One region of the Paenibacillus algicola genome, then DNA from elsewhere that is predicted to be linked to it. Evidence: riboswitches for the same ligand, from Rfam matches in the RefSeq annotation. Region 1 holds a riboswitch; the other holds the start of a gene.
The links. Region 1 has a riboswitch for ZMP and ZTP ahead of rpiB (ribose 5-phosphate isomerase B). Riboswitches for the same ligand answer to the same signal wherever they lie in the genome.

Region 1 (15,582 bases):
ATCGCTTTAATCTGCGCGGAGCCGCCGACACGGGATACGGAAATACCTACGTTGATCGCTGGGCGCTGACCGGAGTAGAACAGGTCAGACTCCAAGAAGATCTGTCCGTCGGTAATCGAAATCACGTTCGTCGGAATGTACGCGGATACGTCAGAAGCCTGCGTCTCGATGAATGGCAGTGCCGTCAGGGAACCGCCGCCCAGCTCGTCGCTCAGCTTCGCTGCACGCTCCAGCAAACGGGAATGCAGATAGAAAACGTCACCCGGATATGCTTCCCGACCCGGAGGACGACGAAGCAGCAAGGACAGTTCGCGGTAAGCTGCTGCCTGCTTGGACAGGTCATCATAAATGATGAGGGCATGCTCACCCTTGAACATGAAGTACTCGCCCATAGCGCAGCCTGCGTATGGAGCAATGTACTGCAGAGGAGCCGGTTCGGAAGCGGAAGCGGTCACGATGATTGTGTACTCCAGTGCACCATGACGACGCAGTGTTTCTACAACCTGTGCAACCGTGGATTGCTTCTGACCAATTGCGACGTAAATACATTTCACGCCATTGCCCTTCTGGTTCAGGATCGTGTCAATCGCGATCGAGGTTTTACCTGTTTGACGGTCACCGATGATCAATTCGCGCTGACCGCGGCCGATTGGAACCATAGCGTCGATCGCTTTAATTCCAGTCTGCATCGGCTCATGAACGGATTTACGGTCGATAACGCCTGGAGCGTTGCTTTCTACCGGACGATATGCAGCCGCTTCAATTGGGCCTTTGCCATCCAGTGGCTGACCCAGCGGGTTTACGACACGTCCCAGAAGTGCTTCACCTACAGGCACCTCCATGATCCGTCCCGTACGCTTAACCTGATCGCCTTCCTTAATGTCGGAGAAAGGACCGAGGATAACGACACCCACGTTGCTTTCTTCCAGGTTGAGCGCCAAACCGAATACGCCGCTTTGGAACTCCAGCAATTCACCGGACATGGCATTTTCAAGGCCGTATACGCGAGCGATACCGTCACTAACTTGAATTACCGTACCCACTTCAGAAACAGCGATATCGGATTTGTATTGTTCAATTTGACTTTTAATCAAAGTACTGATTTCTTCAGGTCTGATACTCAACGTGTTCACCCCTATCTTCTAAACTCTGAAAGATTTCTCGAGACGCTGCAGCTTGCCAGCCAGACTGCCGTCGTACAGCTTATCGCCGATTACAACCTTCAGTCCTCCCAGCAGGCTCTCGTCCACTACATTACTAACACGAATCTTCTTCTGGGCCATCTGTCCGAATTCGGCAGACACCTGATTCTGCTCCTGCTCGCTCAGGGGATAGGTCGAATACACGATTGCATCCGCCATTCCCAGGCTGTCTCCCTGAATCTTCACATAGCTGTCAAGCAGGTCGCTGATCAGCTCTGCGCGTCCACGGTTCAAGAGCAGCTCCATTGTATTCATAACCGGCGCTGACACTTTCCCTGCCAATGCCTTGCTAAGCACTTCCATCTTCACGGACTGAGGCACATTCGGAGTGGAGATAAACTTCTGAATGTCGGTATCGCCTTCAATGGCTTGGACTACCGAACGAAGCTCCTCTTCCACTTCCAGACCCTTCTGCTGCTGAGCCGCCACTTCGAACAGCGCCCGCGCATACCGCTTCGCTGCTACAGTTTCCTGGCTCATGGTCTGCCCCCTACCTCTTTAAGGTATTGGTCTACCAATTCTTCCTGGGCTTTGCCGTTGCTCACTTCACGTTGAATCAGCTTCGATGCGATCTTCACGGATACCGTGCCCAGCTCGCTGCGCAGCTCTTCAACAGCCTTGTTCTTCTCATTCTCGATGTCGCGAACAGCTTCCGTCTTCAGACGTACAGCCTCTTCCTTCGCTTGCTCCAGCATTTGCTCAGCCTGCTTGCTGCTGGTCTGTCTGGAACGTTCAATAATTTCTTGAGCATCCTTACGAGCCTGCTCCAGTGCCTTCTTCTGATCTTCTACATATTGAGCCGCCTGCTGGCGGGTTTGTGCTGCTTCATTCATTTGACCCATGACAAGCTCGCGGCGCTGCTCCATAATCGCAAACAGCTTGCTGAATGCGAACTTCTGAAGCAGAACATAAAGCAAGATAAATGAAATTATCGTAATTGCAATGTTTTCCCACAAAATATGCATTAAAGTCACTCCTTTCCGTTAACACGAAGTGCGGTGTTTAACAAAACGAAGGCGCGGATGGCATCGGCCCTCCCCGCCAAACCGTTGTATTGTTATTAAGAAAACATGATCAGGAACGCGATTACAGTAGCCGCCAAAGGAATAACCTCGACGATACCTACGCCGATAAACATCGTTGTTTGAAGCTGGCCGCGAGCTTCCGGCTGACGAGCGATAGACTCTACCGTTCTGCTTACGATCATACCGTTACCCAAGCCTGCGCCCAATGCGCCCAAACCTACTGCAATTGCTGCTGCCAAATATTCCATTCCCATTGTTAAAAATCCTCCTTAAATTAAGTTGCTTTGAATTGGTAAAGCTATAAATAATATCTCTTTCGAATCACACCGCTTGCACGGGCAATTCTCGGAGTTCATTAATGCTCTTCGTGAATCGAAGCCTGCGAGATGTACACCATCGTCAGGATGGTAAAGATAAACGCCTGCAGCGCGCCGACAAAGATACTGAAGCCCTGCCATGCCGCCATAAACGGAATGCCGTAGAAGCCTGTCTTCAGAATAACCGTAATCAATACCTCACCTGCAAAAATGTTTGCGTACAGCCGGATCGACAAAGCGATAGGCTTTGCCAGGTTCTCAACAATGTTGAGCGGCAGGAAGATTGGAAACGGCTCGATGTAGTGCTTCAGGTAATGCTTGCGGTTCAGCTTCAATCCCAGGTAGTTCATCAAGATGAAAACGACGATGGCCAGACCTGCGGTAACCGAGATGTCAGCCGTTGGCGATTTCCACCACAGAACGTGTGCATAGTAATCCGGCTTGAGATCCTTCGTCGCCTCGATCACGTGTCCAAACACAGTGAAATTGGCTGGAAGATCTGTAATGACGGAGAACGGCAAGCCCAGAAGGTTCGCTACAAAAATGAACAAAATCAGAGTCAGGCCGAGCGATATGTACTGCCTTCCCTTATTCAGGTCCATTGCACTAGCGACGATGCCCTGCACAAATTCTACTACCCATTCCATGAAGTTTTGCAGTTTGGAAGGGTTTTCGACAGACAGATTACGGACAGACAGCATCACGAGTGCAAAGACCACCACGCAGGTGACCAGGAGCATCAGAACCGCTGACAAGTCAATATGTAGCCCGCCGAGAATAATAACCGGTGAATCATGCATGTATTAGTTTTCACCCCTTTCCAAGTTAGCGTTGGTCATTGGTTGTTTCTCAAACTGAACACAATGCTGACAGGAATCGTCAACATCTGGGGGATGAACAAACCGGCGACAGCCGCACCCAATGATACCTGCTCCAGCTTGATGGCCACAGCTGCGATCAGCACACCGATGCACAGGCGGGTAATGAAGCCGAAGCTGAGCCGCTTGTCATGGTTGTCGACCGCCATTTGGGCCACCTGCCGCACCTTCAGGGAAAGGAAGCGAAAGTTAAACAGCCCTGCTGTCATGCCCAGAATCCCTCCGGCAAACTCTGGCCGAAATTCCGGATATACAGCCCATCCCAGAAACAGCGCTGCCATAATGAGATAGGAAATCCTCGTCACGGCGCCCACAATGGATGTCAGATCATTCACGTTGTGCCCCCAGAAACTTTTTAATGAGAAGAGATATATTCAAAATCCCCAAAGCGAGTCCGGTCAAGGTTCCAATGGCCAGCCAGTACCTAGGCCCGTCCATCCATTCCATGACCCACCTTCCTGCAAAAAAACCAATTACGATGTAGGCTGCCAGCAGTCCGCCGGATCCGCCGAGATAAAGCGCAATCATCCAAGGGTTATCTTGACTGTTCGGATTTTTCATAGTACCTCTCTAATCCCAACTCATTTTACTGAATAACAGAAGAGTTTGTCAATGAATCACTTTGACTGATTTTCCTTATAAAACGGGCGTTTCAGGGTATTTAAAATCCCGAAACGCCGCGTCAACCGTACAGTTCAACTGTATACTGCGCTGCTGTACTGCAGCTTATATTTTTTTAACGGTTTGTGAACATTCTGTGAAACTCCGACGGACGCTCGCTCTGCACGCCAAAATGATGCAAAATCGCATTCACGATCCGCTCCGAGGCTTGTCCATCCCCATACGGATTCGCGGCTTTGCTCATGGACTCATACAGATCCTGATCCGTAAGCAGGCTGCGCGTCTTCTCATAAACCTCTTGCTCGTGGGTTCCGGCGAGCGACAGCGTCCCTGCTTCAACGCCTTCCGGCCGCTCCGTCGTATCCCGAAGCACCAGCACGGGCACGCCGTAAGAAGGCGCCTCCTCCTGAAGTCCGCCGGAATCCGTCAGGATCAGGTGGGTGTGCGGGTAGAAATTGTGGAAGTCCACCACATCCATCGGATCGATCAGACGGATGCGGGGATGGCCTCCCAGAATCTCATGAGCCGGCTCCAGCACCGCAGGGCTGGGATGAACAGGATACACGATCGCAACGTCCTCAAACTCATCCGCAATCCGCTTCACAGCGCGGAACACATTACGATGCGGCTCCCCCTGCGACTCCCGCCGGTGGGCGGTCATCAGAATCAGCCGTTTGCCTTTGGCCCAGTCCAGCATCGGGTGGGTATAATCCGGCTTCACGGTATAACGGAACACATCGGTAATGGTGTTGCCTGTCACATAGATCGAGTCTTCATTCTTGTTCTCGCTTCTCAAATTGCCCGCAGACAGATCGGTTGGCGCAAAATGAATATCAGCCAGCACCCCGGTCAGCTGGCGGTTCATCTCCTCCGGATACGGAGAAAGCTTGTTCCATGTTCGAAGACCGGCTTCAACATGGCCCACCTGGATCTTCTGAAGAAAAGCCGCATAGCTGGCGAGGAAGGTCGTCAGCGTGTCGCCGTGAACGAGCACAATGTCCGGCTTCGCTTCGCGCAGCACGGGCTCCAGCCCCTCCAGCACGCGAACCGTAATTTCATTCAGCGTCTGGCGGTCCTTCATTACATTCAGATCATAATCCGGCACGATGCCGAATACGTCCAGCACTTGATCAAGCATCTGGCGGTGCTGCGCGGTCACGCAGACCACAGATTCAATGTGCTCGGGATGGCGCTGAAGCTCCAGAATGAGCGGCGCCATTTTGATCGCCTCCGGCCGGACGCCGAAGATCGTCATCACTTTAATTTTGGACATGTTGGACTAACTCCTCTTCTCCCGCTATACAGCAAAGACCTTCCATGCGAAAGCATGGATCAAAGCATCACAGCGTTTATATCTCGGCTTGCGGCGGCTACTTCGTGCCGTACAGCCGGTCACCGGCATCGCCAAGGCCAGGCACAATGTACCCGTGATCATCCAGACCCTCGTCCAGCGCCGCTACATAAATATCGACATCCGGATGAGCATCATGCACAGCCTTCACGCCCTCCGGCGCGGCAACCAGGTTCATCATCTTGATCTGTGTGCAGCCGCGCTTCTTCAGCACATCAATGGCCGCAATCGCCGAGCCGCCGGTAGCCAGCATGGGATCGATCACGATCAGCTCGCGCTCGGTCACATCGGTTGGCAGCTTGGTATAATATTCGACCGGCTGCAGCGTTTCCGGATCCCGGAACAAGCCGACATGTCCGACCTTCGCCGCCGGCAGCAGCTTCACGACGCCATCCAGCATCCCCAGCCCGGCGCGAAGAATCGGGATGAGCCCCAGCATGCGGCCGGAAATGACCTTGCCCTCCGTCTGCGCCACCGGTGTCGTTACAGCAATGGACTCCAATGAAATATTGCGTGTAATTTCATACGCCATCAAGGTAGCGACCTCATCCACCAGCTCCCGAAAATCCTTCGTGTTGGTCTGCTTATCGCGTATAAAAGTTAGTTTGTGTTGAATTAAAGGGTGATCACAAATCACCAATTTTCCCATGTCAGGTCCCTCCGGTTGGTTACGTATATGTTCTTATATATTCTTCAATATGGGCTGCAAGCAGGATTGTGGCTCCATAAATCTTGTCTATTATATCACTCCCGGATGTGATTTTACACCTGCAAGACCGATGAATGTTTTCCACCTGTAGAAGCGGCGTTTCCCGCTCTGTAAAGAATATGCAAGAAACCCCGTCATACCTGACGGGGCCTTGGTAATAGCAGTCGATAAAGGATTAGTATTTCATTTCAGGATACAGCGGGTATTGGTCCGTCAGCTCAGCCACCATACGGGCGGCCTTCGCCAGATTCTCCTCGTCCTTCGGCTGGCGAAGTGTCATGGCAATGACCTTGCCGATCGTCTTCATTGCAGCTTCGTCCATGCCGCGGGAGGTGACTGCCGGCGTACCAAGCCGGATGCCGCTGGTAACAAACGGAGATGTCGGGTCAAACGGAATGGCGTTCTTGTTCACCGTGATGCCGATGGAGTCGAGCACTTTTTCCGCGTCCTTGCCGGTGATGTCCATATTGCGGGTATCGAGCAGCATCAGGTGATTGTCAGTGCCGCCGGATACAATGTTCAGGCCTTCCTCAATCAGCGTTTCGCACAGCACCTTCGCGTTGTTCACCACCTGCTGGCAGTATTCCTTGAAGGAAGGCTGCAGCGCTTCACCGAAAGCCACCGCCTTGGAAGCAATGACGTGCATCAAAGGACCGCCCTGGGAGCCAGGGAACACAGCCTTGTCAATAGCCGTCGCCCATGGCTGCTTGCACAGAATCAAGCCGCCGCGAGGTCCGCGCAGTGTCTTGTGCGTAGTTGTCGTTACAAAATGCGCATGCGGAACCGGGCTCGGATGCAGACCGGCTGCAACAAGGCCGGCGATGTGCGCCATGTCTACCATGAAGAGCGCGCCGACGTCGTTTGCGATGGAAGCCATTTTTTCGAAATCAATGATCCGCGGGTATGCACTCGCGCCGGCTACAATCAGGCGAGGGCGGTGCTTGAACGCCGCTTTGCGGACTTCATCATAGTCGATGAGGAAGCTGTCTTCCTGTACGCCATAGGCAACGAAGTTGTACAGCAGGCCCGAAGCGTTCACAGGGCTGCCGTGCGTCAGATGTCCGCCATGAGCAAGGTTCATACCCAGTACGGTATCTCCAGGCTTCAGCACAGCCAGGTAAACGGCCATGTTCGCTTGTGCGCCGGAGTGAGGCTGTACATTCGCATGATCTGCTCCGAACAGCTCCTTCGCACGGTCACGCGCCAGATCCTCAACAATATCTACACGCTCACAGCCGCCGTAGTAGCGCTTGCCCGGCAGGCCTTCCGCGTATTTGTTCGTCAGCACGGAGCCCATAGCTTCCATAACAGCCTCGCTGACAATGTTCTCTGATGCAATCAGCTCAATGTTGCTGCGCTGGCGGGAAAGCTCCAGATTCATGGCTTCCAGTACAGCCGGGTCGGCCTTGCGCAAATGTTCCATCATAATTATTTCCTCCCTGAATCTACATAGTATTTATATAAAAGTAAGGTAAATAACGTCATCAATCACAAAAACCGGCTCCGCTCTCGTTCTCCAGCCTGTACACGGCGCGTTCGCCGCCGATCAGCTTCGGGCGGGTAAATGCCGCGGTTACTCTCGCCTCGCCGATGCTGCGGCGCGAAGGGCGGAAGGGCACCGCGACATGCTTCAAATGCATGCCAATCAGCGTCTCGCCAATATCGAGCCCCGCATCTGCCGCGACATGCTCCGCCAGGCACGGCTGCCGGAAGCTGCGGTAAGCGGCCGCGGCCATCGAGCCGCCGGCTTTAGGGACGGGAATCGCTGCAACCTCATTCAAGGACAGCCGCTCCAGCACCTTCCGCTCCATAACCAGCGCGCGGTTCAGATGCTCGCAGCACTGATAAACCGTATCAAAGCCCAGCTCCTGCTGCACCTCTTGAATGCCTTGAAGCAGCTGCTCCGCGATGTCCAGGGCGCCGCTTGTGCCGATCCGCCGGCCCGCCGCTTCACTCGTGCTTGTGCCGACCACCAGCACCTTGCCCGACCTGAGACCGGCTGCTTCCGCCAGCTCTCTCAACACCTGCACCGTCTGCTCCTTCAAGCTCATGTCTCTCACTTCTGCCCCATGCTCCATCCAGTGGACCGCCTCCCGCCTGTATATTGTATGGAAGTGTTCTTATGCCAAGTTGAACCGTATCCTTAGAAGGGCCGCAGCCTCGGCTTCCCCCGAAGCAACAAGCTCCAGGCTCCAGGGTTTAGGCTTTCAGATACCGATCCTCGATGGCCTTAATCTTGCTTACACGCCCGATGTGGCGCTCACCTTGGCTGAATTCCGTAGTCAGCCAGGCCGTTACGATCTCCGCAGCCAGCCCCGGCCCCACGACACGCTCGCCCAGTGCCAGCACATTGCTGTCGTTATGCTCCCGCGTCGCTTTGGCGGAGAATACATCATGGGTCAACGCGCAGCGGATGCCCGGCACCTTGTTCGCTGCAATGCTCATGCCGATCCCCGTTCCGCAAATCAGAATGCCCCGGTCAGCTTCACCGGCGATGACCCGCTCGCAGACGGGCAGAGCATAATCCGGATAATCCACAGACGTCTCACAGCCGCAGCTTAAATCCTCGACCTCATGCCCCAGCTCCTGAATGACCTTGATCATCTCTTCCTTCAAGCGTATACCGGCGTGATCCGTGCCCAATGCGATTCTCATGATTGAAAAACCTCCTCGTGATTTCATCCTCTGGTTCAAATACTAGTTATAGTATAACCCATGGTCTGGCCAAAAGACGAAAAAAGAGCAGTCTGCACACGCATAACGTGCACAAATGCTCTTTGCCCAGGCGACCGGCCGTATGTCTCCGATGCTCCATCGTGGTTTACTCCACTTCGTCGCCAGTTACATCGGAATCTCACTTTTTCCACTTCATCTTAAATCAAAACATCCCCAAAAGCAAGGGAGACATTTGGACCATTTACGTCGATGTGCAGCCGTCCCTCATTCTCATAAACAGCAGGATGAAAGACTGCAAAAAACCGGCTCTCTAAAGCCAGCCTCAGCGCGCTTCTCCCTCCAGCTTGTCCAGCAGGCGGAACAGCGCGGTCCGGATCTCGGCCGCCGTCGCCTCATAGTCCTCCAGCGAGCCGCCATAAGGATCCGAGATATCAAAGCTCGGAATCCGCTGGCGCAGCTCGATCAAGCGCTCCCGCTCCTGGCTGGACTGGGCACCCCCGAGCGAACGGGTCAGCTCTGCCGATACATAGAGCCGGTCCAGCTCCTGCAGATCCTGCATGACCTGCTCATCCGCTCCGGCAAATTCCTTCAGCGTGTGCACCTTGTCTGCTGCCTCCGGAAACCGGGAAATCGCGAACTGCTTGTGGGACTGAGTCAGTGTCAGAATCAAATCTGCCCATGCTACCAGCTCCCGGCTGAGCGGCTTCGAGGTGAATTCCCCCTCAATGCTCTGATCCCGCAGCACCGCCTGGGCGTGACGCGAAATCGGCATGCCCTCCACGGCAGCTACCCCGGCAGAGCGTACCTCAAGCTTCATGGACCTTCCGGCCGCCAGCTTGCGCAGCATGCCTTCTGCCATGGGGCTGCGGCACGTATTGCCTGTGCACAGAAACAAAATATTAGTCACGGCTTCTCGCCTCCTGTCGCCTGTAAAGATCTGCGGTTATTGTATCAAAAGATAAACATCAAGCCAAACAGAAGCAAAATCGCGCCCCCTGCCAGCTCGCCGTATTCCCCCAGACGGCTTGCCGCCTTCCGTCCCAGCAGCAGGCCGCAGATGGACATCAGCCCGCCGACAATACCGAAGGCATTGACGATCAATGCCGCGTGGCTGTTGAACATCCCCAGGGAGACTCCGACCGAGAAGGAGTCGATGCTGACGCTCAAGGAAAATAGAAGCATCCCCAGCAGGGTCGTATGGTTCACGGGACGGGATTCCCCCTGTTGAAAGGAGTTCCAGATCATATGTCCGCCCAGCAGCACGAGCAGCCCTCCCGCTGCAATCCCCGTAATCTCGCCCAGCAGAGCGCCGACATATCGGCCGAAGATGAGCCCCAGCAGAGGCATCAGCATATGAAACAGCGCCGTCATGAGCCCGATGCCCAGAACATGCCGAAGGCGTACCCCCTTCATGCCGACTCCGATGCCCAGCGAAAAAGCATCCAGCCCCAGGGCCACGGCCATCATCAAGATCGCGGCCAGCTGCCCGGTCTGGACAGATGTCTCCAGCATGCGCTTTCCTCCAAGTCCTATGGTCTTGTACACCATATGCGGACAAGGAGGAAATCATTCCGCGCGGGCGCGGGAGGCCAGGGCCGGAGCGGGCGCTATGGGCGCGTTGAGCATCGCGGGCGCGGGAGGCTAGGGGCGGGGCAGCGCGTCCCGCTGATTAGGCGTCGGCATCTATGATGTGATGCCCCGCCGCCTTCAGGAGCCGGTTCATCACTGCGGCACCGAGGCCTTCCTCCGGGCAGGTTTCCGCCAGGAGGAAGGCCGCGCCGGCCTCATCGAATTGCCGCAGGCCGGCGTACAGCCGCCGTGCCGCTTCCTCTGGCGCGGCCAAGCTGCCGAGCGAGACGGCAACGTCCGCGCGGTAGAAGCCGATGTGCTCGTCGAACGACAGCACACCGGTCTTCTCCCCGCGCGTGCGGGCCGCGTCCAGCTCGGCCTGGATGCGGGCGGACACGGCAGCTGCTGTCCGCCCGGTGACCACGCACAGCGCGCCCTGAGGCGCATAGTGCGTGTACTTCATGCCCGGCGAGCGCGGCGCCGGGCTGTCTGTGCCCCCGGCGTGCGCCAGCGCCGGGTCGCGCCGCACGCTTGCCGCAATGCCGGCAAGCTGCTCCTCGGTGATGCCGCCGGGGCGAAGCACCGTAACGGCGCCGTCCGGGGCGGCCTGCACGACTGTCGATTCGACGCCGACGCCTGCCGGTCCGCCGTCGAGCACACCGTCGATGGCCCCGGACAGGTCCTCCAGCACATGCGCGGCCAGCGTCGGGCTGGGACGGCCCGAGCGGTTCGCGCTCGGTGCGGCCAGCGGACAGCCGGAGGCGCGGATCAGCGCCAGCGCCGCCGGATGATCCGGCATCCGCACGGCGACCGTATCCAGTCCGGCCGTCACCCGCGGCGATACCGCGCCGGGCTTCACCGGCAGCACCAGCGTCAGCGGACCGGGCCAGAACTGCGCCATCAGGCGCCGCTCGGTGTCATTCACGCCGGTCACCAGCTCCTGCAGCTGTGCCGGATCTGCAATGTGTACGATGAGCGGATTGTCCGAAGGCCGTCCCTTCGCGGCAAAAATCTGCTCCACCGCAGCCGTGCTGCGCGCATCCGCGCCGAGCCCGTACACCGTTTCCGTCGGAAAAGCGACGGTTCCGCCTGCCGCCAGAACGGCTCCTGCTTCCTGCAGCGCACAAGTGTCTGGTGCATCCGCAATGCCGAGGATCTCCTCCTGCCCTCTCCCGCTCCCAGCTGACAGTCTGCGGGAATCCGCATGGAACAAAGCCGCAGCGCCCCCTTCAGCCTCAGCCCCATCAAGGGCGCTTCCGCCCAGCATCCACAGCTTCGTTGCACGCTTGCCGCCTGTCAGCGGCTGTCTTTCTTTTGCTGCATCTTGCCATTTCTCATGCTTCATCTATATCCCAAGCTTTCTCTTCGAATTCAATCACAAAAAGTGCTTCCAGCCCTGAGCGCTCCCCGCCGCTTGGCAAGCGGTCGTGGCGGCGCTGAAGAGAACAAGCACTCTTTTGCTAGAAAGTGTATCATATTCCACCCTACTTAAACAGTCCGCTAACCCAGCTCCACAGCGACGCCAGCAGGTCCAAGAGGAAGAACCGTACCTCCGGCGCACTCGCCTCTGCCTCTGCCGTCTCAGACGGAGCGGGCTCGGCAGAAGCCGTGCGTGTTCCTGCAGCCTCCTTTGGCGCACTCACATCTCCATTGTCCCCGATGAAGCACAGCGGCGGAAACAGCACGCACCACCAGTTCTTGCCCTTGCCGGATCCCAGTGTAATGCGAACCGCCTCGTAATCACCTGCGGGATAAATCACTCTTCCGTACATTTTGGTCGGAAAAGGGACCTCGCCCAGCTCCACCTGGTAAGCATACGTGATACCCCGTACATCCAGCTCCTGTGCAACCAGCGCCTCGATCTCCGGCAAGTGATTTCTCGTCATCGCCTTCGCCTGCTCCAGGCTCTCCGGTGCCAGCTCACCCACCCAGCTCTTCATCTGCATCACGACAGCGTCACGAATGTCCTGCTTCACCAGCTGGTCCTCCGGGGCGTCGGAATGAGCAAGAATGCGGAGCCGAATGGACTCCTCCGGGATGGCGCCTTCCGTGACAGCAGCATCAATGCGCTGCTCCTCCCAGGACATGACAACCAGAAACAAGATGGATAACAGCACGACAATTTGCTTGACTGCAGTACGCAGTGGATCACGGGATGGATGGGATGATTGCATTGGACAGCCGCCTCTCTTACGATAACTCTATGATACTACCAGTATGTCCGGCAGCTTTGAGAGATAAACGTGGCGGTCTATGATTTTTTGATAGACTTCTTCTCCATCCAAAAAAAAGCCCCGCACGGGGGCCTTCAGCTTTGGGATCTTTATGGTTCATCTCATCTTGAGCATCCCCGCCAAACTCATCCTGCTGCCAACCAGGCATGGCGGCACCCCGCCACGCCCTGCTGGACTGACATCAACGGTTCTGCGGACGAATCCGCGCCGCCTGGGTGCGGTAGGTTTTGGGCTCGGGGAAATCCTCCTCGATGTCCTGCCCGTGCAGCTTGACGCTCATGGCCACGCCCAGCGAAGCCATGCTGATCACGAGCGACGTTCCGCCGTAGCTAATGAACGGCAGCGTAATGCCTGTCAGCGGCATCAGCCCGATAAACATCCCGATGTTCTCGAAAATCTGATAGAGCAGCATCGACACAATACCAACGATCATGAACGGACCTGCCCGCTCCCGGCTTTCCAGCGCGATCAGAATCATCCGGTGGATGAGAATGAAATACAGCAGCAGGACGACCGAGGACCCGACAAACCCGTATTCCTCCGCAATTTGCACAAAAATCGAATCCGAATACGTATAAGGCACGCGACCCGACTGAACCGACGTCCCCTGCATAAAGCCTTCCCCGTTCATCCCGCCGCTCGCAATAGCCAGCTTGGCATTATACGTATGCCAGCCTGCGCCGGACGTATCCACACTGGAGGCCATCAGCCAGGGATCGATCCGGTCCATCCAGTGCGCACGGGAGCCCTTGCCCAAGAACTCCTCAATCTGATCATGATAATGAATGTAGGCCTGAATCCCGCCAAAAGCCGTCCCTGCCACCAGCACCAGACCGATCAGCGCATGAGTCACCTTGACGTTTCCGATCCACAGCAGGCCAAGCAGAATGACCACATACGCCAGTGCATTCCCCAGGTCATTCTGAATCATGACGAGCGCGAACGGAATGAAGGTCAGCAGGCCGATCGGAATAATATCCTTGATAAAGGAAAGCTCCGGCTTGTTTCTCATAATGAGCACATGAGTGACAAAAATAATAAGAATGAGCTTGAACATCTCTGCCGGCTGCAGGTTCACAATCCCGAGATCCAGCCAGCCCTGGGCGCCATTAATTGTCTTCCCGAAAAATAGCGTAAATACCAGGATGCCGATGCCGCCCAAATAAATATACAGGGCGTATTTGTGAAGCAGCCGGTAATCCAGCAGGCTCATGCCGAAAAATGCAATAAACGCGACGACATAGTAAGCCATCATCGTCAGATGGCTTCCATCCATATCCGCTGTATCTTTGGTAACGCTGTATATAGACGTAATGCTGACGATCATCATCCCTACCAGGGCGGTGACGATGAGGTAGTCGATTTTTTTAAGCTTATTCAGCATGTCATCCCTCCATGCAAGAGCCGGGCAAGCTCTTTAGTGTTTCCATTTTCAAGTTCATATCCTCCATCTATTGTAAAAGAAAACCTTCCCGCAGTACAATGCCAGCGCTCATGATGGACTCCTTGACTGCACACTTGCAGCTAGCGCCCCACCCCAAGCACATGGCGCTCAATGCCTGCCAGGTCCTTAACGGTCACAATATCCTGCCAGTGCCCGGCACGGCGCAGCAGCTCCGCCACCTCCGGCGCCTGGCCCATGCCCAGCTCCAGAGCTATAAGGCGCGGCGGCGCCTGCAGCAGCTGAAGCTGCTCCATCATAGCCCGGTATGGGTCCAGCCCATCGGGGCCGCCATCCAGTGCAGTGCGCGGCTCATGGTCCCTGACCTCCGGCTGCAGCTCCTCTATATCCCGCGCCGGGATATAAGGAGGATTGGAGACGAGAATGTGAATCATAAGTCCGCTGAACGGCTCCAGCAGATTCCCTTGGCGGAAATCTACCCGAGCGCCGCATTTCCGGGCATTCTCTTCGGCAGCGTTCAGGGCCGCCGGGGATATATCGCTGGCGAGCACACGCCAGCGGGGCGATTCCAGCGCCAGGGTTACGGCTATAGCACCGCTGCCGGTTCCGATATCCACCACATTCAGCTCGCCGCCGGGACCGGCCGCAAGCTTCTGTCCATACTGCAGCACCGCCTCCACCAGCAGCTCGGTTTCAGGGCGGGGAATCAGCACGGCGGGCGACACCTTAAATTCCCGGCCGTAAAACTCCTGTACCCCTGTAATATACTGAGCCGGAACTCCCTGTGCCTTCCGGGTGATCCCTTCCTCTAGCTCTCCCTGCTTCTCGGCAGGAAAAGGATCTCCCAAGGCTACGTAATAAGACGTTCCCGACAGCCCCAGCACATGCTCCAGCAGCAGCTGGGCATTGCGCTGCGGCTCCATCACTTCATGGGCCTTCAAAAAAGAAGAAGCCTCTGCAAAGGCTTCCCGTATCGTCTGCTCCGGCGTCATGCTGAACCTTTGTCGCTCCAAAGCGTTATTCTCCTTTATCCATCATTTCTGCCTGCTCTGCAATCGTCAGGGCTGAAACGATTTCCTCAATTTCACCGTTCATGATCTGATCCAGCTTGTGTACCGTCAAGCCGATCCGGTGATCTGTGACACGGCTTTGCGGGAAGTTATAGGTCCGGATCCGCTCACTGCGGTCTCCTGTGCCGACCTTGCTCTTCCGCTCACCGGCATACTTCGCTTCCTCTTCCTGGCGCATCATGTCATAGATCCGGGTCCGAAGCACCTGCAGCGCCTTCTCCTTATTGGAGTTCTGGGATTTCCCATCCTGACACGTTGCCACAATGCCCGTTGGAACGTGGGTTACACGAACCGCCGATTTCGTCGTGTTAACGGACTGGCCGCCAGCACCGCTGGAGCAGAAGGTATCCACGCGGATGTCTTTGTCGTGAATCTCGATGTCCACTTCCTCCGCCTCCGGCAGCACCGCTACCGTTGAAGTGGAGGTATGAATCCGGCCGCCGGATTCCGTAGCCGGTATCCGCTGCACCCGGTGTGCCCCGCTCTCAAACTTCAGCTTGCTGTATGCTCCCCGGCCGATAATCTGGA
Region 2 (15,582 bases), 1.7 Mb from region 1:
GACATTGCCGAGCTCATTCACGGTTTCGGGGCTGTTGCTGCGGATCAAGGTGCTTGGCTCGTCCAAATACTTATAAAGAATTCGGTCACGGCCTGTCACTTCAGATCCATTAAACGTAAACTTCTCTCCGGCCGGAATAAACAGCTTATTGAAATCATCCTCTGCATACAGCGTTTCACCTGTAATGTTGATGATTCGGGTCGCCGTTGTGCTTACCCCTTGCTGGTCAGTCACGGTCAGATTAATCGTCTTGGGGCCCGGTGTGAAAAAAGCATACGCATTATTGTCCCATTGCACAGACTTGATGCCTTCATCATCGTAGCTCTGGTCAGTGTATGTAATCCACTCGCCCATTTTATATTCTGCTTTATCGGTTGTAAATGCGGCCACTGGAGGCTGATTCGGCTTCAGAACCTTTACCGTCTGAGTGGCTGGTTCACTCCAGGCTCCACTGGCATCCTGAACATAATACGTTACCACGTAATCTCCAGGCTGGCTAAACACGTCCTGCCGCCCCTCCCAGCGCTCATTCACGATCGGAAGCCCTGTAGGAGACGTGGCTTGCGTGCTGTAGGTTACTAGCGTCTCACCCGCATAAATCTCCTTCGGTCCTATTGTAAATGCTGCTACAGGCTTCTGCTCCAGATTCATAATGATGCGCTTGCCGATGTTATCCACTTGGTACTTCAGATTGAGCGCTTGTGTTATGGACGTCAGCGGAACCATGAAGGTTCCTTTGGTCTGATACGATGCCCCTTTCATTGACTTTACGACACCATTCACCGTGTAGCTGGCGCTGTCTGTCTTGAAGCGCAGCTCGGTATCCCCCTTCAGAATCACGGTTTCCTTCGTCTTGGCTTCATAGCGGAGCTTGAAACCAACACGGTCAACCAGCGTCCGGATCGGAACATAAGAAATCCCTTTATTGACCAGCAATGGCTGCGGCGCTTGATACACCTGTCCGCCTAGCTCAAGCTTTGTACTATTATAATAAAAAATGAGTTCGTTCATGGACACCGGCGTTGGCGCTGGCTCCGATTCCAGACTGTTTCCAGCCCCTTCTTCTGCTTCTTCTGCATCTTCTGTACCTTGCCCTGGTACAACGTCCTTGTCCGCTTCTACTTTTTCCACTTCTCCTTGAATAACTTCTAGCTGTCCGTTCTTATCACTTTGCGGTGCTTCATAGACTTCGCCGGTCACTGTGCCGGGTACGGGTCCCGTACTTACAGACTCAGCTCCTGCAGGAAGAACTGCAGCAGCCTGTACGACAACCAGCAAAGCGAATATCGTTAACTTTTTCAAATTCATACCTGTGCTCCCTTGAGTTTCTCGTTTTATTTTTCCAGCTCCCTAGTATTAAACGCACACTTTGGTAAAAAGTTCTTGTCTAAATGGTTAAAACCTCGCCATGGATCTTTATTTTCTGCGAACAATGAAGATTAGAGCCATACTTATGACAGTCTGAAGCACCCAGAAAAGAATCGCGAGCAGGATCGTCATCGACATTTGGAACCAATGCTGAATCATTAATCCTCCCAACCATCCACCAAGCATACCTAACGCGCCGTACACGAATAGGGATACAATAATTGTGATGAAATGCCTTTGTTTTTGACGTAAGGTATGAAGAATTCTCGCAATGGTCATATCTGCTAGAAGCGATAATGGCAGGAGGAATAATAGAGTGAACGGAAGAAAGAAGACGTAACCGGCTGCAAATATATAACTGGTGGATGAGCTGACCTCATGACTTGGCTGGATCTCAAAGGATCTTTGAAGCGTAAAGAAGAACGAGACCATGGCCGGTGTCAAAAAAGCCGCAAGCACTTTACCAAAAGCATTCAATGTGTACCTCATAACCCCACTCCTTTTGTCCCTGATCATTGTGCAAGCCGCAATTTGTAGGAATGGAAACAATATACCATAGATTCTCAGTATTGTGAATTAAATCACTTGATGAAGGTATGAAATACCTGAAGGGGTTTATCAACAAAACAAGCGTGCTGCCTCATGATGAGATCGCACGCTTGTTTGGCTTTATGATTCAGAAGGTACAATTTGCATAGCATCCAAGGCTTGCTTGGCGTGAGTTCTGGCCTGCTCTACACTGTCCGCCGCAGACAATGCGACCGCCATCCGGCGACCGATCTTGGTCACCGGCTTACCGAAGATCCGAACCTGTGTACGAGGGACAGCAAGGGCCTTCTCGACGCCAGTCACTTCATAGTGCTCCAGCTCGGCCGCAGCCTTCAGCGGCCGACTGGCGCCAGGCGTAATCAGCTCAATCTCAGGGATCGGGTAGCCCAGAATCGCCCGGACATGAAGTGCAAACTCCGATAGATTCTGGGTAACCAGGGTCACAAGTCCAGTATCATGAGGCCTTGGGGAAACTTCACTGAAGTAAACCCGGTCCTTGGCTAGAAACAGCTCGACCCCAAATAAGCCGTAACCGCCAAGCTCATCAGTGATAGCCTGAGCAATTCTTTTGGCCTCGGCAAGCTGGTCTTCACTCATGGCATGAGGCTGCCAGGATTCAATATAATCGCCGCTTTCCTGAATATGTCCGATTGGTGGACAGAAGACGGTTCCACTGACCGAGCGAACGGTTAACAGTGTAATCTCAGATTCAAACGGAATAAATTCCTCAATAATGACTCTTCCGTTCTGCACACGGCCGCCTTCCATCGCCATATTCCAGCAGGACTGAATGTCTTCTTCACGGCGGCATACACTTTGTCCTTTACCTGAAGAGCTCATGAGCGGCTTGATCACGCAAGGATAGCCGGTTGACTTGACCGCAGCATCGAATTCTTCGTATGTGTCGGCAAACTGATACCCTGCCGTAGGCAGACCCAGCTTCTCGGCAGCCAGACGCCGAATGCCTTCACGGTCCATGGTCAGCCTTGCTGCACGCGCCGTCGGAATCACGCGGTGTCCTTCCGCCTCCAGCTTTTCCAGCTCGTGGGTGGCCAGGGCCTCAATCTCCGGAACGATCAAATCCGGCTTCTCTTCCTCAATGATCTGACGCAGCCGGGATGCATCCATCATATCAATCACATAGTGCCGATGAGCCACCTGCATGGCAGGTGCATGGCCATACCGGTCTACCGCCACCGTCTCAATACCTAAACGCTGTGCCTCCAGAATAACCTCTTTGCCCAGCTCCCCAGAGCCAAGCAGCATCATTTTGCGGGTCTTTAACATGGTAATCTCCTCGCTTTGTCGAAATGATCCGGCAGAACCGAAATTACAAAAAAGAGGCAAGGAGAAAGACACTCCTTACCTCTGCCCAGGCGTACGGCGATATCCACGATGATGCTCCCCCATGGTTTCCCATGCTACGCCAGTTACATCTCCGTGCTGAATTATAGTTCTATCATACGTATTTTAGAGTCATCCCGCAACTATTAAGGCAACTGACTCCTATTCTTTGTATAATTGTTCTACACAAAAAGTGAGTTCATGCTTACTCCTCGTCATACTCCACGTTGTGGTATACCTGCTGCACATCCTCCAGATCCTCAAGCGCATCGATCAGCTTCTCGAATTGTGGAATGGAATCCTCGGGCAGGCTGACATAGGTTTGAGGCAGCATGCTCAATTCAGCAACCGTGAATTCAGTAACGCCGGCTTGCTTCAGCGCCTCCTGGACCTCGTGATACTGATCCGGCTCTGCGTAAATAATGACGACATCATCCTCTTCCACGATGTCACGCACTTCGATGTCGGCCTCCATCATAAGCTCGAACACCTCGTCCAGCGATTTACCGGTCATACCAAACACGGCCGTGGAGTCGAACATATAAGCTACCGATCCGCTGACGCCCATATTGCCGCCATTCTTGTTAAATGCAGAGCGGACATCTGATGCCGTCCGGTTCACGTTATTCGTCAGCGTATCGACAATGACCATAGCGCCGTTGGGACCGAAGCCCTCATAACGAAGCTCTGTGTACGTTTCTTCGCCGCTGCCCTTTGCTTTATCCAATGCCCGATCAATAATGGCTTTAGGCACGTTATAGGTTTTGGCCCGCTCCAGAACGACCTTCAGCGCTCGGTTCGACTCCGGGTCCGGCTCACCCTTCTTTGCAGCCACATAAATTTCTACGCCGAATTTCGCATAAATCCGGCTCGTATTTGCATCCTTGGAGGCTTTCTTTTCCTTAATATTATTCCATTTGCGACCCATACCGCTCCCGCTTTCTCTATGAATTTAAATCTGTTAGATTACCCTTCAAAAGGGTAGGTCCAAAAGCTTTCCACACCAAATCGCAGAACCATATCTTCTCGGGACAGCTTCTTGTCGCCCACGAGCTCCGGGGCTTGAAACTGCGAACGATGTGCTGTAATCGATTGGATCTTCTGATCTATATATTCCTCAACATCCTGATATACATCAGGCTCTCCAATGTAATCCCGACAGCCGTTGGAAAATGCAAGGCAATGCACCTCGGGGCGCTCATCCTTCGGCAGTCTCTGAATCGTCCGGATCACAGAAGCCCCTGTAGCATCATGATCCGGATGAACGCTGTATCCGGGATAGAAGGTAATCACCAGCGATGGCTTTACCTCATCCAGAAGCTTCTTCATTTCACCGTCGATCACTTCCGGCTCTTCAAATTCCACCATCTTGTCATGGAAGCCCAGCATTCTTACATCCTGTATTCCGATCGCCTTGCAGGATTCCTCCAGCTCCAGCTTACGAATGGCCGGAAGCGTAATCCGATTGGCAAAGGGAGGCACCCCCATGTTCCGGCCCATTTCGCCAAGCGTAAGACAGGCATAGGTGACCTGCCAGCCCTCGTGAATTAGCTTCGCCAATGTCCCGGAAGTGCCGAAGGCTTCATCGTCTGGGTGCGGAAATACAACCAGGACCCTTTTTGTCATCATGTCGTTCATCTCCTGTTCCTTAAAAAGGCTCCTGGCTGAGCTGCAATGCAACGACCAGTTTGCCCTGACTATCATGGCCTGCCAAAATCAGGCGTTCTGTATCGCTCTCCTCAAAGTGCGTGAGTCCTTCCGCGTAAACCCAGCCCTCTTCGGTCTTCAAGCCAACCCGGTAGGGTCCTGCTCCAGAAATTTTTCCACTGGAATAGCACACCTTGGCATTGGTTATAAAATTAGCCGCAGGATGTCGGGAGCTGTCCACATGCGCAGCATATGCACCTGTAGTCAGCTCCAGATGGACGTAAAGCTCCTGATCCTGCAGCTTGTTCAGCATCTGCTGTACTTCTGATAAATTAATAAGCTCCATGGTACCCTCCGGCTCAAGTAAGTTAGTTCATGTTCAAGTGCGAATATGACTATTCTATCACATTTAAGCCGAGATGAAAAAAGGTTCAGGACGCCTCCTTGGAATGACTAAATGGCCGGCATGACGTTACCGCCGCAGACAGGAATGTACGCGCCTGTCGTAAAAGAAGCCAGATCTGATGCAAGAAAAGCCACCATATTGGCAATTTCCTGATCCGTACCCCGGCGCCGCAGGGGAACCTGCTGCTCATAAGAGGCGTTATGCTCTGTGCCTTGATCCCGATCCCGGTCACTGACCGTCCATCCCGGGGCGACCTGATTGACCGTAATCCCCTGCTCCCCTACCTCCTTCGCCAGTACGCGATAGACGCCGTCCATCCCTCTTTTTCCAGCGGTGTACGCTGATTGGTTCGGGAAATTCTGCATGGAGCATTCCGTATTGATCCCGATAAACCTTCCGTAACCTCTCTCGGCCATGGAAGGAATGAAGGCTTTGGCAAGATAAACGCTCTGCATCACACAGCTGTCGAACTGACTCTGATAATCACGGGGATCCTGCTCTAGAACCGAGGTCCAGGCGTACTGCTCGACAGCATTGGCAACCGTAATATCTGGAAGCCTGCCCAGACTGGCTTGAATCTGCTCCTTCATCTGCATCACGGATTCCTGGCTCGTGATATCTCCTTGAACGATCATTGCTTTTCTTCCGGTCTGCAGAACCTCCTGAAGCAGCTGATTCGCTTTCTCCGCATTACTCCGGTAATGAATGACGATATCAGCTCCGCACTCCGCGAGTGTAGAAATCATTACCCGACCGAGCTGGCCCGTACCCCCAGTGACCAGAGCCATTTTCCCTGTCAAATCAATACGCATATTTCCCTCTCCCTTACATGTGAAATAGAATGCCGCCGTGCTAGCTTTTTAAGCCCCATGGCGCTTCAACCAGGTGTACACATCCCACAGATGCTTGATCGCAGTAAGAACTAACAGGCTGAAAAAGATCCAGGCCGCGGCAAACGCCACCGAAGAAAACAGCATCATCACGGTAAAAAAAGCAAAGGATTCCGTCCGCTCCAAGATCCCGGGGTTATAATGAAACCCTTTTATGCCTGAATTCTCAATCACATTTCCTGTCACCAAAAAGGTTGTCACCACGACCAGAATTCCAGCCAGGCTCAAAATTAACGGTGCATTTGCACCGGAATACGCTAGAACCAGGGCGGACATCATAGCCCCTTCAACGATACGATCAAACACAATATCCAGCACATTGCCCCATTTGGAGGGCTTGGTCATGCGTGCAATGGTTCCATCCACAGCATCCAGATAGCCGGAAAGCCATAACATCACAACAGCGGCAGCCGGATAGCCAGCCAGGAACACCGCGGCACTGCCGACTCCGAGCGTCATTGCGATCCAGCTGACCGCATTCGCCGACAGGCCGGCTTTGTGAAGGACGATGGCGCCCCGATGGATGATCGGCTGAACGGTATTTCTAGCATAAGAGTCCAGCATTTTCTCCCCTCCTTCTTACATGGGAAAGCACCACAGCTCATCCCGATTGTATTGAATGCCTAATCGCTGACCGGGAACATGCTGCACCAGTCCGGGCAGCTTCATCACCAGGTGCTCGTCTTGAGCCTCCAGCTCCAGCAGCGTATGATCTCCCCGAAAAGAAACACGCCGCACCTCTCCCTGCACCGGAGATGAAGAATCCAGAATCAGCCATTCGGATCTTAATGCAGCCTGAACCGGTCCATCACGTAATGAAGCCAGTGAGGGATGAAGCGGCAGCTCTCCAAACAGGGTACGCACCCGGCTCCCCAGCTTGATCCCTCTCAGCCTGTTGTCCATCCCCATAAATGCCGCTGCCCACGGGCTTGCCGGACGATAGTACAGATCCTCCAAGGTCCCGTACTGCTCTCGCTTCCCCTGATTCACCAGGAGAAACCGGTCGCCCAGCGTCATGGCCTCTTCCCGGTCATGCGTCACCATGATCATTGGAACCTCGCGCGTACGCTTGAGATCTGCAAGCCAGCTGCCCATCTGCCTGCGAAGCAGCGGGTCCAGCTGGCTGAATGGCTCATCGAGCAGCAGCAGCTCCGGCTCAATGATCAATGACCGGGCCAGCGCTGCGCGCTGCTCTTGGCCACCGGATAATGAGGACAAGGACCGCGAGTAAAAGCCCGCAAGTCCCACCTCCGCCAAGAGCTGCTCCGCTTTGGCTTTTCTTTCCTTCGGCTTTACGCCCTTCAGCTTTAATCCGATTTCAACATTATGTCCGACGCTTAAGAACGGCAGCAGATAAGGCTTCTGAAAGATCATGGACAATCCCCGCTTCTCCGGTGGAAGCTGATGAATACGACGGCCGCCCATGATGATGCTGCCCCGCTCTGGATGAAGAAGACCGGCCAGCAGCTGCAGCAGCGTTGATTTTCCGCTTCCCGAAGGTCCCAGGATCACGAGCAGCTGTCCTTTCTCCAGCGTAAAGGATTGTTCGGCCAGAGTAAACGATGAGCTGTAGCTGCAGCCGATACCGGACACCTGCAGGAACGGCTCTTTTGTAATGGCGGTCATGCCGCTTCCCCCTTTTCAGCAAATTGATCCACCTGTGTTTCTCTTGCACTGTAGATCACAACCAACAACGCAGGAATAACAAATACCATGCTTAAAGCTCCCATCAGACTGTAATCTCCGCTAGAAAGTGTGCTGAAGAGCAGCATCGGCAGTGTAATCAAGCTTCCCCCGCCGATGAACAGCGTAAATAAATACTGACTCCAGGAGTTCAGAAAGCTGAACAGAATACTCAGCGTGAGCACCGGCTTCAACAGGGGCAGCTCAGCCTGAACAAACGACTGCCAGCGCGTGGCACCCAGCAGGCGCAGCTGCTTCTCATATCCGGAATCATAGCCGGCGTAGAAGCCATATAGCAAATAGATCGAGTATGGCGCTGCCGGAATAAGATGAGCAAGCAGCACACCCAGCCAGCTGTCAGACAGCCCGATCTGAAGAAAAAACACATGTACTCCGACCGCAATGGCAATGCCGGGAATCAGAATGGGGGCAATCAGTGCGAGGCGAATCCAGCGATTCCCCCGTTGAATATACAAGCCGAGAGCTCTTGCTGCCGGATACGCAACCAGCTGCGAGATCACACTTGTCGCTGCTGCAAGCCCCAAACTGTTCAAAATGGAGGTCCATACCTGGGAATGAGACGAGAACACATAGGACCATGCACGGAGACTAAAGACTGGCAGCAGCTCCGGAAACCGCCATTGCAGCGAGAAGGACCAGATCAGCAGCGGCACGAACGGAAGAATAAACACGGCCAGCAGCAGGAGAAAGACCCCGGCATACCCGCTCCTTTGCTTAAGACTGCTGTACCGTATGATGTTCACCCCATTTCAAGTATAAGAACACTAACACCACACTAATCAACGTAATGACCATGTTGATCGCCATCGCTTCCGGGCGATAGGTCAAATCCGGATTGGTATAGGCCTCATAGGCAAGAATCGGCAGAGCCGGCTGACTGACCGACCCTAATATGTACGGCACCTCAAAGGAACCAAAGGTATAAGCAAATACAATGATTGATGAAGACAATAACGGCGGCAGCATGAACGGAAATGTCACCAGCCTGAAGCGCTGCCAGGAGGATGCGCCAAGAAGCCGCAGCTGACGCTCGTACGGCAATACCCAGGCTTTTAATATACTGATAATGGATACCGCAATGAAAGGAACTTCCTTCCATATGTACTCCAGTATAATGCCGGCGCCCACTTGATCCTGTACCAGCACCGGAAATGCAGCCGGCTCTTGAATTATGCCTGCCCAATATGCCAGTCTCGACAAATACCCGCTCTGACCTAACAGCATCCAGATCGCCATCGCTCCCACCACATGAGGCAGCGGCAGATTAAACTGAATCAAGAATTGCAGCCACTTGCTCTTGTTCACATATCTTCTCAGCCAAAGTGCCAGAAGTACCGCCAGGACGGCGGAGATGAGCGTAGAGAACAGAGATACCATGAGCGAGAAGCTGAGAGAGCTATAGAAGATTCGCGACACGAACAGCTCCCGGTATACATCCAGAGACAGCTCCGTTTGGCCGATCAGCGGAACATATCCCAGGCTCTGTTCGCCCGTAATCCACAGTCCTGCACCAACAGGCACCAGAATGACCAATACGGAGGGCAGGAGCATCCCCGCGAGGAGCCAGAGGCGAGCTTTTTTACTTTTGGAATAAAACATGCTTCCTCCAGCCTTCCTCCAACGCCTGATTGTACGCCGGCGACAGATCCGGCAGCTTATGCTTCAGCAGAACCTCTGCCGGCACCGCGGTTTCACCGGCGTCGCTTTGAATCTGCTTGTACTGGCTTGCAGCCTCCCCTTCCAGCTTGGCAGGATGGATTCCCAGACCGTCTCCCCAGCCCTCCTGCGTCCCCATCTTCTTAAACTGCATTTCCGGCTCCAGCAGCAGATTGGCCGTCACCATCGCCGCTGCTTTATGCTTGGCGTTATAAGGAATGGCAACATAATGATAATCTCCAATCGTCCCGGTGCGGAATACATAAGGCCTTGCCGTCTCCGGCATTCTGCCTTTGTTAATCTCGGCCTGAATGCCTCCTAGATCCTGCACAAACGTAAAATCGACCTCATTGTTGTTAAACAGCGTCTGCAGCTCCGCGATGGACTTCGGATATGTTTCACCACCCCGCCATAAATGCGGCTTGATCTCATTCAAGTAGCTCCAGACCGGCTCAACCGCTTTTTTGAATTCTGCTTGGTCCAGCGGCTTTTCCCACTGCTCATAGCCTCCGCTTAGCTCATAGAACAGCTGCTTCACAAATCGTGTACCGATAAAATCAGGGGGAGCATTGTATGTAAACCGACCCGGATTATTCTGAATCCACACCTTCAGCTCTTCATAGCTTCGCGGCAGTTCATCCGGATCTACGGTGCTTGCGTTATACACGAACTGAAACTGGGCGCTTCCCCATACCGATTCCATGCCCTCTGTATCGTTTCCAAAATCCTTTTGAATGGCAGGATTACTGTAATCGACGTATTGTGCGTTAGGAAGAATCTCAGCAAAAGGACCGAACAGCGCTTCTGCCTGCTTCAGGGTATTGAAATTTTCTCCGTTAATCCAGATTAAATCGACGCTGCCTTCCTCATGCCTTCCTGCCTGCTTCTCATTCAGAACCTTATTAACAGCTTCAGCCGTATCATTGACCGGAATCCGCTTCAGCGTAACTCCGTATTCGTCCTTCAGCACGCGGCCAACCGTCTGATCAACATACGAATTGATCACATCACTGCCGCCCCATAAATACCAGTTGACCTGCTGACCTTTAGCCTCATCAACCACCTGTTCCCAGCTGGAGCCACTAAGAAGGCTTGCATCCTCCGCACTCCTCACGACTTCCAGACTGCCGGAGCTGCAGGAGGATAGGACCATCGCCGCTGACAGCCATAGAATTAGTGCAGCCATAGGCTTTTTCATATGCAGCCACCCCTTTCTATCTATCTCTTATATAGCCGCTGATACTGCCGTACAAAGCGTTCGTCAATCCAGCGTTTTAGCTTCCAGCACCATCGCCCGTAGAGCAACACCTTCTTATATAGCAAAATCGCCTTGCGGTTCCCCGTCGACATCAGCGACAGATAGTCACGCTGCGGTGAATATGCCTGAAGCTCCGTGCCGCTGAAAAATGCGCGTAGATTGCTCCACAAATACGGAGCCTCCCTGACGGCATACACCCCGGCTTTGGGGAGAGGGCGATGTCCGTCCAAGGCGGCACAATCACCCGCAGCAAAAATCTCCGGGTAATCCACGGACTGCAGCTTTGGCGTCACCAGCAGATAGCCGCCGTCGCGGACCTGCAGCCCTGAAGACATAAACACGTCCGGTGCTTTGGGACCTGCTGCCCAAATCAGATGTTGAAATGGAACCTTGCGGCCGGATGTTAATGTCACGATGCCTTGATCCACCTTGAGCGCCGCATCGTTTTCATACAGCCGTACATTTTGTTTGGCAACAATCTGTGTAAGACGACGGTGCATGCGTGAGCCTGTCTTCATCCCAAGTAAAGAGCCTGCACTGATTAACGAAACAGAGCCGCCTTTTGTCCGGTTACGAGCCTGCAGCGCCAGGCTGAGTTCCAGTCCAGCAGCACCTCCTCCGACCACGACCGCGGCTTCATCCCCATGCTCCTGGACCGCCCATTTCATAAACGGCTCCAAAGGCTTGACGGGAAGCCCGTATGACAGGACGCCTGACGTATCTGTGCCGGCACTCTGCGAACCGATATCAAAGGAGAGAGCATCATATGAAAGCGACTCCTGCGACGCCAGGTGGATTACTCTGGACTTGGCATCTACGGAAATGACACGGTCCTGCACCAGGCGCACGCCGGCCGTTTCAGCCAGCCTTCTTAGGTCCACTCGAATTTCGTCCAGGATATTGGTGCCTTCGATATATCCAGAGATCAGTCCGGAATAGTATTGAAATGGCGATGGCGAAATCAGGACAACCTCTACATGTGGAATCGGCTGTCGGCTGAGCTCCTTCAAAACATGAAGATGTGCATGTCCCCCACCCGCCAGGATCAGACGACGCTGGTCTCCTGCAGCAATCATCGGAACCATTTAACGTAAGCCTTCAGCAGCTTGTAGACCGGACCGTCAAACAGCTTCTTTTCCCAATACTGCCCTGAAGCCTTTTTCAGAGCCTCGCCATGGGTCGGGTAAGGATGAATCGTTTCGGCAATATGGCTCACTTTACAGCCATGCTGCTTCGCAAACACCGCCTCCTGCATCCAGTTACCAGCCCCTTTGCCAACAGCATGTGCTCCCATAATTTTTCCCTTTTGATCTGCAATGATTTTGACGAGTCCTTCCGTGCTGCGGTCGGTAATGAAACGGTCTACCTCCTTGAGGTCTGTGATGTATATCTGTATATCATCTCCCGCCTGTTCCCGGGCCTCCTTCTCCGTCATGCCCAGATGAAAAATTTCCGGATCCGTATACGTCACCCAAGGCACCGCATCATAGCTCACCTTGCGTCTTAAACCGAATACCGCGTTAGACACGGCAACCTTGCCCTCCATGCCAGCGGCATGGGTAAACGGAAACGGCTTAATGACATCACCAATCGCGAAGATAGAGCGCGCCGTCGTTCGTAGATTTTTTTGCACAGCGATATGATCTCCGTCCACCTCCACCGAGGTTCGGTGCAGATCCAGCTGGTCTGTATTCGGCATCCGCCCGGTGGCAATCAACAGCCCTTCTGCCTGCCAGGTATGCTCATGTCCGTTTATGCGGCCGTAAATGGTTTTGACACCGGCTTCGTCTGCCGCTACCTTCTGCACCTCAGTATGGTAGACGATGCTCATCTCCTGTTCCATTAGTGACTGGGCCCGGGCCGCAATATCATGGTCTTCTTTCGGGAACAAAGAATCTCCCTTGACCAGCAGCGTAACCTGAGAGCCCAGGCGAGCCAACGCCTGAGACAGCTCCAGTCCCACCGGTCCGGCGCCGATGACCACCAATCTCTTCGGAAGCGACATCATGTCAAACACACTTTCGTTCGTCAGGTAATCAATATCCTTGAGCCCCTCGATATCAGGCACTTTGGCTCTGGAGCCGGCAGCAATGATGATTCTTTTGCCCTGCAGCGTCTCCTGACCATCGATTTGAATAGCATGATTATCTAGAAACTTGGCATGTCCCTGGTACACATCAATTCCCATACTTTCAAAATGCTCTGCCGCATCATGATGCGCAATGACCGCCTTTGCCGCCTGAACTCGACGGTAGGCTTCCAGATAATCGGCTTCGCCGGTAAGACTGAGCCCATATCCCTCCGCAGTCTTGCGCGCGTCATGTAAGTCATTGGCCGCCGCAATGAGTGCCTTGGATGGAACACAGCCCGTATGCAGGCAGTCTCCACCGGGCTGGGCGTCCTTATCAATCAATGCAACCTTAATTCCGAACCGGATCGCGCCAACGGCAGCGGTCAATCCGCCGGAGCCGGCACCGATCACGATCAGATCATATTTTTTCATCTGGCCCCTTCCTCCTCTCGATGCGCTAAGCATGTACATCCGAAGCAGCGAGCTCCCGCAGCGTACAGTGCTATATGTGAAATTTCGATGTATTTAAACAAAATGCCTACTAACTTGATTAACCTCAATCCTGTTAACCCAAACAAACGATCCCGCTTCTGCAGCAGCCATATAAAGACTTCAAGCATGTTACGAAGGTTATAGATCATTCGGATCACCTTTCAGCCAACATCAAAGAGACCAAGTGAAGGCTTATCACCTGATCCCTGGGTGTTTATTATGATCTGCCATCCTGCACGTATTGACATGATCTTGCGGCTGTGGGTTAGAGCTTCTTCACATGGAGCAAGATCCAACCTGACGCTTGGGATGATGTTCCAATGCTCGAAGCTCCTCAATCGTGACCTCAATCATAACCTTAAGCCCTCTCAGCATGCTTTCCTGACTCATAGAAGGCATGCCAGGCTTGGCTGCAGCCATCTCCGGTGACGCCGGAAAATGAATAAAGCCGCCAAGCATAGCATTCGCTGTCTTCTTGATTTCATTCAACAGCACATACATCGTATTATTACAAATATAGGTTCCGGCAGAATAAGAAATCGATGCGGGTATTCCAGCTTCTCTCATGGTCTTCACCATCCGGGAAACGGGCAGCGTGGTGAACAAGCCATCCTGGCCGTCTTCCTCAATGGGCTGCTCATGGGGTCTCACACCTGCGTTATCAGGATACGGTGCATCCTCCGCGATGTGCTTCATATTAATGGCGATCCGCTCTGGTGTTATGTCAGCACGTCCCCCGGCTACACCGCAGGCGAGGACTGCGTCAGGCTGAAAGGACCGGATTTCCTCGATCAGGAGTCTGGCACATTCATCGAATACGACGGGGAGCAATACAGTACGAATTTCTACCCCTGAAAAAGACAATGACTGCAGATCAAAAATCAGCTGCTCTGTCGGGTTAACCCGGCTGCCGCCGAACGGTTCAAATCCGGAAACTAGTATTTTCATAGACTCTCTCTCCTTCTCGTCCTATCATATCAGAAACCGTAAAGGGAACACCAACCTGACCTCGTGATATAAAGGGAATCCAGGCTGTTGTTGTCATTCCGTCGGAGACTTCTTGTTTTGAAGCTCACGCCACACCTTTTTATTACTATACTGCTTGTCCTGGCTGATGTCTGGGCCAAACCAGACCGGAGGCTCAAAGCGCTCAGCCTCTTCCAAAGAAGAGAACTCCACCTCAATCACGCGGAGCTGAAGCTGAGTGTATTCGTCAATTTCCACCACTTGCCCATTCCATACCGCCGTAAGTCGTGTTTTTATTAACGGGATTGCCTGGTGAGCTTCAATAACCTGTTCATAGAGCCCTTCAGATATTGCAATCTCTACCTCTTCACGGGCAATGCCCCATCCTCTTTTAAACGTATGTGTGTATTCCAGCAAACCGGTCTGCAGGTCCTCAAGCTTTCTTACACGCAGCTCCTGATCTCCATCTAGAGCCAGATAGGTTTGTTCTATGCACTGCTTTCGCCGCGGCTGTAAGCTTCCATCTCGGATGAGCTCCTCCGGGTCTTGATCAAGCAAAAATTTTTTTTCAATTTCCATGTGCATATTTAAGTCCCCCTATACGTTCTATAGTAATCTTTATCCTGTCATTATAAATCCATCTGCACAAAAAAGAACCCCCTGCCTGATGTGCAAGCAGGGGATCCTTAAGCGGGAAACGGTTATAGTCTCACCAGGCAATGGTTCATTGCTCCAGATTCTTACCTTTGTGCATCCAGGGAGTACATGCTTACTCCCGTTGAAGATGGTCCATCGGAATCAAATCCTTTCGGAATTCAAAAGAAACTGTCAGTTAACACACCTGATGCTGCATCGGAATCAGATCCTTTCGGTTTCATCTTCGTCCAAGCCAAAGCTGCTCCATTGGAATCAGATCCTTTCGATCATATCAATCAAGTCTCATTCAGTTCAGTGTACTTCCGTCTCGGGCAATATCTTCAACCGTTTCCCGCTTGTTTTATATATACCACATCGGCAGAGAACGAAACATTGAGGCTGCATTTTAATCTGGGCTATGAGACAAATGTATTCTCTCCTAAATTACGAAATTACTGACTTAATATTTAAATATTGATATACTAGAGAGGTAATTAATGGTTTTATTATAAGATACATACAAAGTGGGATGTAAAAACTATGACTAAGCACTTAAAAAAATTATTGTTGAAGTAGGTGAAGCGTCAGCTATGTT

Region 2: it holds a riboswitch for ZMP and ZTP, as region 1 does, so the genes downstream of both, purT (formate-dependent phosphoribosylglycinamide formyltransferase) here and rpiB (ribose 5-phosphate isomerase B) in region 1, are expected to answer to the same signal.

Annotation. Positions count from the first base shown of each region.
Region 1 covers NZ_CP040396.1:4,139,656-4,155,237, forward strand. Annotated here, with positions in the region: gene atpA (F0F1 ATP synthase subunit alpha) at 1-1,124, opposite strand, end outside; gene E6C60_RS19320 (F0F1 ATP synthase subunit delta) at 1,143-1,682, opposite strand; gene atpF (F0F1 ATP synthase subunit B) at 1,679-2,167, opposite strand; gene atpE (F0F1 ATP synthase subunit C) at 2,263-2,475, opposite strand; gene atpB (F0F1 ATP synthase subunit A) at 2,583-3,344, opposite strand; gene E6C60_RS19340 (ATP synthase subunit I) at 3,380-3,757, opposite strand; gene E6C60_RS19345 (AtpZ/AtpI family protein) at 3,750-3,983, opposite strand; gene wecB (non-hydrolyzing UDP-N-acetylglucosamine 2-epimerase) at 4,159-5,316, opposite strand; gene upp (uracil phosphoribosyltransferase) at 5,414-6,043, opposite strand; gene glyA (serine hydroxymethyltransferase) at 6,279-7,529, opposite strand; gene E6C60_RS19365 (TIGR01440 family protein) at 7,588-8,181, opposite strand; gene rpiB (ribose 5-phosphate isomerase B) at 8,303-8,758, opposite strand; ZMP/ZTP riboswitch at 8,876-8,958, opposite strand; gene E6C60_RS19375 (low molecular weight protein arginine phosphatase) at 9,102-9,686, opposite strand; gene E6C60_RS19380 (manganese efflux pump MntP) at 9,731-10,291, opposite strand; gene E6C60_RS19385 (L-threonylcarbamoyladenylate synthase) at 10,449-11,693, opposite strand; gene spoIIR (stage II sporulation protein R) at 11,833-12,522, opposite strand; gene E6C60_RS19395 (FtsW/RodA/SpoVE family cell cycle protein) at 12,764-13,966, opposite strand; gene prmC (peptide chain release factor N(5)-glutamine methyltransferase) at 14,107-14,976, opposite strand; gene prfA (peptide chain release factor 1) at 15,002-15,582, opposite strand, start outside.
Region 2 covers NZ_CP040396.1:2,397,806-2,413,387, forward strand. Annotated here, with positions in the region: gene E6C60_RS11070 (stalk domain-containing protein) at 1-1,308, opposite strand, end outside; gene E6C60_RS11075 (hypothetical protein) at 1,417-1,845, opposite strand; gene purT (formate-dependent phosphoribosylglycinamide formyltransferase) at 2,038-3,204, opposite strand; ZMP/ZTP riboswitch at 3,281-3,361, opposite strand; gene E6C60_RS11085 (YebC/PmpR family DNA-binding transcriptional regulator) at 3,467-4,189, opposite strand; gene bshB2 (bacillithiol biosynthesis deacetylase BshB2) at 4,228-4,887, opposite strand; gene E6C60_RS11095 (YojF family protein) at 4,910-5,254, opposite strand; gene E6C60_RS11100 (SDR family NAD(P)-dependent oxidoreductase) at 5,362-6,126, opposite strand; gene E6C60_RS11105 (CDP-alcohol phosphatidyltransferase family protein) at 6,175-6,768, opposite strand; gene E6C60_RS11110 (ABC transporter ATP-binding protein) at 6,784-7,830, opposite strand; gene E6C60_RS11115 (ABC transporter permease) at 7,827-8,651, opposite strand; gene E6C60_RS11120 (ABC transporter permease) at 8,623-9,507, opposite strand; gene E6C60_RS11125 (ABC transporter substrate-binding protein) at 9,488-10,762, opposite strand; gene E6C60_RS11130 (FAD-dependent oxidoreductase) at 10,783-11,907, opposite strand; gene E6C60_RS11135 (dihydrolipoyl dehydrogenase family protein) at 11,895-13,325, opposite strand; gene pcp (pyroglutamyl-peptidase I) at 13,662-14,333, opposite strand; gene E6C60_RS11145 (CYTH domain-containing protein) at 14,427-14,936, opposite strand; gene E6C60_RS11150 (ABC-2 transporter permease) at 15,578-15,582, shown strand, end outside.